2 linked regions of the Geotalea uraniireducens genome follow. The protein of the gene in region 1 interacts with the protein of each later gene in a pairwise test. Links are inferred from orthologs where the notes say so. Each region holds a gene or a part of one and is shown on either strand. Other genes may lie near its edges.

Region 1 (6,022 bases):
GTCGGTAAGGACATTCGGATTGTTCGGCTTGAGCTGGAGCACCTTGTCATAGGCGTTGATCGCCTTCTGCGGCTGGTCGGTATCGAAGTAGTCATTGCCGAGCTGGAGCCAGACCTGCACATTGCCGGGGTCCTTGGCAACGATCTTTTCCGCTTCGGCGATCCGTTGCTGATAGTCGACGGGTGAGCCGCCGCCAACCGGCACGCCGCCCGTGGCCGGCAGCGAGCTTTTCTTGCCGCTGACCCCGATGACCAGGTAACCGCCCAGAAAACCGACGAGCAGTGCGACAACTACATACAGTACGGTCTCCTTCTTCACAGGCGGCCTCCTTTATGCCTTGCTCGCCTTGGTGCGCCCTTCCCACACCGCGACGATCGGGCTGGCGACAAAGACGGACGAATAGGTGCCGACAGCGATCCCGATCAGCAGGGCCAGAGCGAAGTCGTGGATCACTTCGCCGCCGAAGAAGAACAGCGAACCGGCTGCCAGGAAGGTGGTGAGCGACGTAATGATCGTTCGCGACAGCACCTCGTTGATGCTGACGTTGAAGATACTCGTCAGGGAATCCTTGGTATTCTTGTGCAGGTTCTCCCTGATCCGGTCGAAGACAACCACCGTGTCGGTCAGCGAATAGCCGGCGATGGTCAGCACGGCGGTGATGAACAGCAGGTTGACTTCCTTGTTGAGGACGAAGAAGACGGCGAACATCGCCAGCACGTCATGCATGGTGGCGACCAGCGCCCCGATGCCGAACTGGAAATCGAACCGCCAGGCAATGTAGATAACGATTCCGACCATTGAAATCATCACCGCCACCAGGGTGTCCTGGCGCAGCTTGTCGCCGATCGCCGGACCGATTTCACTGGAACTCTCCACGACAAACTGGTTGCCCGGCAGTTCCTGGCGGAAGGCGTTCTCGATGGCGTCGGCGGCTTTCCCCTGCTGGCCCGCGGCCGTTTTCCCGACCTTGATCAGCAGTTTGTTCCCTTCCTTGATCTCCTGCAGGTTGGCTTCCTTGAGGTTGTGCTTGGCCAAAGCCGCCCGGGCCTCCTGAATCGGCACCGGTTGGGCGAATTTAAGCTGGACCGCCGTCCCGCCGGAAAAGTCGATCCCCATGTTGGCGGCACCGCGGGCGATCTGGATGATGCCGATGATCCCGAGAATGGCGATGATCGAAGAAATGACGAACGAGATGTTCTTCTTGCCGATGAAGTCTATTGTGGTTTTGCCGATAAATTCCATGACGTTCCCCCTAGATGCTCAGTCGCTTGACCCGCAGGCGCAACAGGGCGAAGTCGAAGATCGCCTTGGTACCGACGAGGGCAGTGAAGAGGTTGATGATGACCCCCAGGCTGAGGGAGACCGCAAAGCCCTTGACCGGCCCGGTGCCGAACTGGAAGAGCACCGCCGCCGTAATCAGGGTGGTCACGTGGGAGTCCATGATGGTCAGGAACGCCTTGTCATAACCGGAATCAAGCGCCGCTTTCGGTGGCTTGCCGAGCCGCTGTTCTTCGCGGATCCGCTCGAAGATCAGCACGTTCGAGTCGACCGACATCCCGATCAACAGGACGATGGCGGCGATGCCCGGCAGGGTGAGCGTCGCACCGAGGGCTGCCAGCGCCCCCATCAGGTAAAGTACGTTCAGCACCATCCCGAAATCGGCCACCAGCCCCGCCATTTTGTAGTAGATCGCCATGAAGATGACGACCAGCGCCACCCCGACCAGACCGGCAATCAGCCCCTTGTTGATGGAGTCCTGGCCGAGGGAGGGACCGACGGTCAGGTTCTGGACGATATCGACCGGCGCGGGGAGCGAACCGGCCCGCAGGACAATCGCCAGGTCAGAGGCTTCCTTCTCGGTGAACGAACCGGAAATCTGGGCGCTGCCGCCGGAAATCCGCTCCCGGATCACCGGCGCCGAGTAGATGGTGTTGTCGAGGACGATGGCGAAGCGCTTGCCGACATTGGCGGCAGTGACCTGATCGAAGAGCCGGGCGCCGGTCGAGTTGAACTCGATGGCAACGTACGGCTGGTTGAACTGGGAATCGATCCGGACCTGGGCATCGGTCAGCAGGTCGCCGGTGATCATCGCCTTCTTCTTGACGACGAGCGGCGTCTCGGTGACGGCGCCGGTAGTCGGATCGGTCCGTTTCTCGACCAGGATCTCGTCATCTTCGGGGATCGTCCCCGGGGTGGCAGTGGCGGCATTCACCGTCTCGTCCACCAGTTTGAACTCCAGGCGGGCGGTCCGGCCAATCAGCTCGATGGCCCGCTTCGGATCCTTGATCCCGGGGAGCTGAACGACGATATGGGTTTGCCCTTCCCGGGCGATTACCGGTTCGGAGACGCCGAACTGGTCAATCCGGTTGCGGATGGTCTCCAGCGCCTGGGCAACGGCCCGGTCCTTGCGCTCCTGAATCTCCTTGTCGCCCATCTTCAGCTGGATGCTGACAAACCCGCCGTCATCATAGGGGGGAACGAGCTCCATGTTCGGATACTTGTCCTTGATCAGCTTCTGGGCCGCTTCGGCGGTTCCCTTGTCATAGAAAGTCATCCCGACCCGATCACCGCCGATCCGGCCGATCTTCTTATAGCGGAGCGTCTTGGAATTGAAGACGTCCTCCAGATCGGTACCGATGAGATCGAGCGTCCCTTCCACGGCTTTCTGGGTCTCCACATCGAGCACCAGGTGGGTCCCCCCCTGGAGGTCGAGGCCGAGATGGATCTTGTCCTTGGGCAGGACCCCGGACCACCAGGACGGCAGGGGAGAAACCAGGGTCGGGGTCAGGTAGAGCAGCGAAACGATGATGAAGAGCGCAATGAGACTGAAGCGCCAAGTTAGCCCCTTGGACATGCGCGAAGCTCCTTTCGAACGGTCGTCCCCGAAGTGGGGCCGTTACTTGTCGGTCTTGGAAATGCTGGCGATGAAGCCCTTGGTGATCTTGATGCTGACCCCGGAAGCGATTTCCAGCATGACCACATCACCGTCGATTGCCGAGATCTTGCCATGGATACCGCCGGCCGTCACCACCTGGTCACCCTTTTTGAGGGCGTCCAGAAGCGACCGGTGCTCCTTGGCCTTTTTCTGCTGGGGCCGGATCAGCAGGAAATAGAAAATCCCGAACATGAAGATCAGCGGCACGATGTTCATGATCGCCGACTGCGCCCCGGCGGGTTGCCCGCCTCCCGGCTGTGCTGCCATGGCAAATGCAAGTCCTAACATTGAATTACCTCCGACGTTTAATGATAACAAAGCAAGTGTAACGCAGGCGGCGCGAAGGAACTTCCTACGCGCCGTCAAACGATTGTACGCCCTGCCTCTTGGAATAAAACTCGCGGCGGAACTCGGCAAAGCGGCCCGCGGCCACCGCCTGGCGGATCTGTCCCATCAGCGCCAGGTAATAGTGGAGATTATGGTACGTATTGAGCCGAGATGCAAGGATTTCGCCGCACCGGTAGAGATGACGGAGATACGCCCGGCTGAAATTACGGCAGACATAACAGTCGCACTCAGGATCGACCGGTCCCGAATCCTCGGCATAGGCTGCGCCCTTGATATTCACCCGACCAAAGGAGGTAAAGAGCATCCCGTTCCGGGCATTGCGGGTCGGCATCACGCAGTCGAACATGTCGAAGCCGTGCCAGACCGCCTCAACCAGATCCTCCGGCGCGCCGATCCCCATCACGTAGCGAGGCTGATCGTCAGGCAGGAACGGTGCGGCATATTCCATCACCTCGTACATCAGTTCCTTTTCCTCGCCGACCGACAGGCCGCCGAGGGCATAACCGTCGAAACCGATCTCCCGCAGCTCCGCCGCGCTCTGCTCCCGCAGGTCACGGTACATCCCCCCCTGAACGATGCCAAACAGCGCCTGGTCGTGCCGCTGCTGTGCCGCCCGGCATCGGCAGGCCCAGCGGGTCGTCCGTTCCAGGGAGTTCCGGGCATACTCGCGGGTCGCCGGATAGGGGGTGCACTCGTCGAAGCACATGGCGATGTCGCTGCCGAGGGCCTCCTGGATGGCAACCGCCCCTTCGGGGGTGATGACATGGTACGAGCCATCCAGATGGGACTGGAATTTGACCCCTTCTTCGGTGATCCTGCTCAGCTCGTTGAGGCTGAAGACCTGGAAGCCGCCGCTGTCGGTCAGGATCGGCCGGTCCCAGTGCATGAAACGGTGCAGCCCGCCCAGCCGGCGGATCAGTTCGTGTCCCGGCCGGATATAGAGATGATAGGTATTGGCGAGGATGATCTGGGCGCCGATGCCGGTGAGCTCCTCGGGAGTCATCGCCTTCACCGTCGCCTGGGTGCCGACCGGCATGAAGATCGGCGTTTCGATCGTCCCATGCGCTGTTGCCAAAGAACCGAGCCGCGCCCGGCCATCCTGTCTGATTACCTTGAAATCAATCGCTGCCAAATACACCTACCAGGGGTAAGCCACCGGAGCATGCGTCACGGGAGCGACTCTCGTCAGTCCCCGGCGCCCCGCCGTGAGCCGGTTAATAGATAAACATCGCGTCACCGTAGCTGAAAAAACGAAACCGCCGCGCTACCGCCTCGGCATAGGCGGCGAAGAGCAGCTCCTTGCCGGCAAACGCCGAAACGAGCATCAGCAGGGTCGATTGCGGCAGATGAAAATTGGTGATCAGGGCGTCGACCGCCTTGAACCGATAGCCGGGATAGATGAAGATATCCGCGTCGCCCTCCCCGGCCGGGATCGTCCCGTCAGCCGCGGCGGCATACTCCAACGCCCGACAGACCGTGGTCCCGAGGGCAACCAGCCGGCCGCCGCGAACTCGGCACTGCCGAATCGCCTCGGCCGTCGTTTCGGGAATCAGATACCGTTCCCGGTGCATCCGGTGTGCCGCCACCTCCTCGACCCGGACGGGGAGAAAGGTCCCCAGCCCCACGTGAAGGGTCAGCGGCGCAACCACCACCCCCCGCTGCGCCAGTTCGGCCAGCAGCTCGGGGGTAACGTGAAGGCCGGCGGTCGGTGCTGCCACCGCACCCCGGTGCCGGGCAAAGACCGTCTGGTAACGTGCCCGGTCGGCAACGGCCGGCGCGCGGCGGATATAGGGCGGCAGCGGCATGGCGCCATTGCGGTCGAGCCACTCGTCGAACCCTGCCGGCGGGCTGAACGAAACCGCCCAGGTCTCCCCCTCGCCGGGGCCGAGCACTTCGGCGGTCACCTCGCCGGCGAGCCGGATGAGCAGTCCCGGCCGGGGCCGTTTGGAGCAGCGCAGCAGGCAGTGCCACACCTCACCGGCAGCGGCCAGGCGTCGGACCAGAAACACCTCCACGGCACCGCCGCTCTCCTTGCGACCGTGCAGTCGGGCCGGGATCACCCGGGTATCGTTGATCACCAGCAGGTCGCCGGGGCGGAACCGCTCGACGATCTCCCGGAAAGGGATCTCGCCGCGGGCACCGGTCGCCCGCTCCACCGTCATCAGCCTGGTGGCGGCCCGGTCCGGCAACGGCTCCTGAGCGATCAGCTCGGGTGGCAGCGGGTAATCGAAATCGGCGACGAGCAACGGTTGGCTACCGGTCATCGAATTTTTCCAGCCGGGCACCGGGATAGTAATAGCTCAGGATCTCCCGGTAAGAGAAACCGTCGGCGGCCCGCTGCTTTGCCCCCCACTGGCAGAGGCCGACGCCGTGGCCATACCCCCGACCGGTAAAGACCGCCGCATCGCCGGTAATCCGCACGGTGAAATTGGTGCTCTTGATAACGGTATAGCCGACGATCTTGCGGAAAGCGACCGCCGGCACGGTGGCCGTCCCCCGGGCCGAGACAAACGCCAGCTCGGTCAGCCGGCCGCTGTCGTTCCGCTTCCCTTCCCGGATATCGCGCAGCCCCTGCACATTGACGCCGGCAGCGCGGAGCAGCGATTCGAGCTTTTTCAGCGGGATGGTCTGCTCCCAACGGCTGGCGGGGTTGGCAGAGCAGTAAGCGCAATCCACGCTCCGCAGATAGGGGAGCTTCACTCCCCAGACGTTTTCGGGCACCTCGGTCCTGCCGCCGCA
Region 2 (3,015 bases), 1.1 Mb from region 1 along the record:
CGGTCTGGGGGTTGCGTCCGCGACGATCAGCTTTTTCCTTAACCACAAAATTGCCGAATCCAGCAATTTTAATTTTCTCGCCTTGCTCCAAGGTTTCCTTGATCAAGCCGAAAACACGCTCGACGAGATCTGCAGACTCCTTTTTCGAGAACCCCACCTTTTCATAAATCTGCTCAACAATATCGGCCTTGGTCATACATATCCCTCAGTGTTTATTGCATTATTTTCAACTAAATTCGCTTACCTAAGGCGCTTGGTTTTATATCACAGCGAGTCGATATAATCAACCTGTTTTTACCTGATCGAGACATCCAGCTTCTTTTGCAGATTGCTTACAACCCGCTGATGCAGCGATGAAACTTCATCATCGTTGAGAGTCTTCTCCCGGGAACGATAACGCACTCTGACGGCGATACTCTTGTATCCGTCAGGAATATTTGGACCTTTGTACAGGTCAAAGATCATTGCCTGCTCTATTTCACCAATTTTTAGCCCGTAAATGCTATCAGTGATAGAATCTGCTGGCAGTTCTTCAGCCACCAGCATGGCAATATCGCGGTACGAATCAGGGAACCGCGAAGGAGGCACAATGGTCACTTTCTCATTATGCAAGGCAACTAATTTTTCGAAATTCAGCTCCAAATAGAAAACCGGTTGTGATATCGCGAAATTTTCTTGCACATCCGGATGGATTTCACCAAAAGAGCCGAGTAATTCGTTGCCGTGGAAAACGGAGCATGATTTGCCCGGGTGATAATAGTGTTGGATGACTTCTTGCCGGTAGGATATTCCCGAAAACCTAAATGACGCGAAGATATTCTCGATAACTCCTTTGACATCGTAAAAGTCAAGCGATTCATTGCTCTGGTTCCACCCGTCGGTGAATCGTTTTCCGGTCAACACCCCCCCCAGGTAAAGAGGCTCATGGGGGAGTTCAGCCCCTTCTACCGGTTGGTAAATCCTCCGAAGTTCGAACATCTTCAGGTCCAGTGAGCGATAATTCAGATTGCGGGCGGTAGTCTCCAGAAGACCAGGGAGAAGCGTGGTTCGCATAACCGACTGTTCTTCAACAAGCGGATTGCGGAGCTTCACGACTGTGCGCCGTTGATCTTCGCTATCGAGACGAATTTTGTCAAGATGGCCGGGAGCCATGAAGCTGAAGGTGATCACTTCATTAAAACCTTGACCGGTCATCAGCGACTTGAGTTGCCGTTCGAGACGTAAGTGGGAGGACGGACGGTCAGAGAGAACCCGGGCTTTAGGCATGGTTACCGGGATCTTGTCATATCCGTTCAGTCGGGCGATTTCCTCGATCAGGTCGATTTCGCGTTCCACATCGACGCGAAACGACGGGACGGTAACCAATAAAACACCATTGGCTTCTGAATCAGGCTTGACGACCATCTCAAGACTTTCCAAGAGTCGGGTCATTTCGGCGCTGCTCAGAGAAATGCCAAGCAACGAAGTGCAACGGTCAATGCGGAATGGGATCGTTCGTGGTGCGATCTGCTGCGGGTAGACATCGATAACCCCTGCCGCAACAGCCCCACCGGCAAGTTCGGCGATCAGTGCAGCTGCCCGGTCAAGCGCCCGTGGCAGGATGTTTATGTCGGCCCCACGCTCAAAACGGTGTGAGGATTCGGTGTGTATCCCGAGTCTGCGGGCGCTTTTGCGGATCGCGGAGGGAGAAAAATACGCACTCTCCAGCAGGATATTAACCGTGGTATCCTGAATTTCAGAATTTCTCCCCCCCATGATCCCGGCAAGCGCTACTGCCTTTTCGGCATCCCGAATGGTCAGATCGGCGGTAGTCAGGGGGCGTTCCTGGCCATCGAGAGTCAGAAAACACTCCCCCTCTCCGGCGCGCTGGACAATAATCGAACGATCGGCAAGAAAATCGGCGTCGAAGGCGTGGAGCGGGTGACCATACTCCATTTGTACGTAATTCGTCACATCAACAACGTTGTTGATGGAACGCAGTCCGACCGCTTCCAGTCGTTTGACAAGCCACGCGGGAGACGGACCGATCGTACAGCCGCCGATGTGCCGAGCCGTGTAGCGCGGGCACAGATCGGGATCCTTGATGATAACTTTTGCCAGTGACTGCACATCGGTCGCTGACTCGTTAATAGCGATCTCCGGATATTTAACAGACTTACCGAGTTTTGCGGCGATTTCGCGGGCAATCCCGATTACGCTGAGACAATCGGCTCGGTTCGGTGTCAAGCCAATCTCGAAAATGGTATCTTTGAGGCCAAGCGCATCAAAAACCGGCCCCCCAAGCGGGGTTGTTTCCGGTAAGATCATGATCCCGGCCGATTCGTTAGCAAGGCCAAGTTCCTTTTCGGAACAAAGCATCCCGCATGATTCTTCGCCCCTGATCTTTGATCGCTTGATTTTAAAATCGCCGGGAAGTACGGCGCCAATCCGGGCAAGGGCAACTTTGTCGCCAGTCTTGAAATTCTGTGCGCCACAAACAATCGTGAAGGTCGTAGTCCCGTCATTGACTTGACAAAGTGACAATTTGTCCGCATTGGGATGTTTGTTCTTTTCCTGGACTACCGCAACAACGACGTCATCAAGCCCGCTTCCTACGTGCTCTATTCCCTCAACTTCCAGACCGAGCATCGTCAAAAGATCGGCCAATTCGGCAGACGGCAGTTCGAAATCGACAAATTCTTTGAGCCAGTTATAGGTAACTATCATAATTTCACACTATCCACTTTGTAGTTGTGTTTCACTGAGAGATTTGCGGTTAGAATTGGCCCAGAAAACGTACATCGTTATCAAATAGCAGCCTCATGTCGCCAATCCCGTATTTCAGCATGGCGATACGCTCAATGCCCATGCCGAAGGCAAAACCCGAAACAGATTCCGGATCATAGCCCACATGTCGATATACTTCCGGATCAATCATGCCCGCTCCCAGAATTTCCAGCCATCCACTCTGCTTACAGACCCGGCATCCTTTGCCCTTGCACATGACACAGGCAATATCGACTTCGGCGCTCGGCT

The links.
Region 2: the proteins of secD (region 1) and pheT interact in binary tests that used the Escherichia coli proteins (3 or more experiments, as listed by UniProt). The link is inferred for Geotalea uraniireducens from one-to-one orthologs.

The regions. Positions count from the first base shown.
Region 1 is NZ_AP027151.1:3,316,567-3,322,588, forward strand. Bases 554-3,495 are described here. They hold secD (protein translocase subunit SecD), read right to left. Parts: upstream 2,855-3,495; coding sequence 1,253-2,854; downstream 554-1,252. Other genes in these bases: secF (protein translocase subunit SecF), read right to left, coding at 554-1,242; yajC (preprotein translocase subunit YajC), read right to left, coding at 2,897-3,223; tgt (tRNA guanosine(34) transglycosylase Tgt), read right to left, coding at 3,288-3,495. In the rest of the region: QMN23_RS15495 (tetratricopeptide repeat protein), read right to left, coding at 1-318; more of secF, read right to left, coding at 331-553; more of tgt, read right to left, coding at 3,496-4,415; tRNA preQ1(34) S-adenosylmethionine ribosyltransferase-isomerase QueA, read right to left, coding at 4,498-5,529; QMN23_RS15525 (SpoIID/LytB domain-containing protein), read right to left, coding at 5,537-6,022. UniProt on the Escherichia coli protein: Part of the Sec protein translocase complex. Interacts with the SecYEG preprotein conducting channel. SecDF uses the proton motive force (PMF) to complete protein translocation after the ATP-dependent function of SecA.
Region 2 is NZ_AP027151.1:2,265,898-2,268,912, reverse strand. It holds pheT (phenylalanine--tRNA ligase subunit beta), read right to left. Parts: upstream 2,707-3,015; coding sequence 295-2,706; downstream 1-294. Other genes in the region: pheS (phenylalanine--tRNA ligase subunit alpha), read right to left, coding at 2,756-3,015; QMN23_RS10520 (integration host factor subunit alpha), read right to left, coding at 1-196.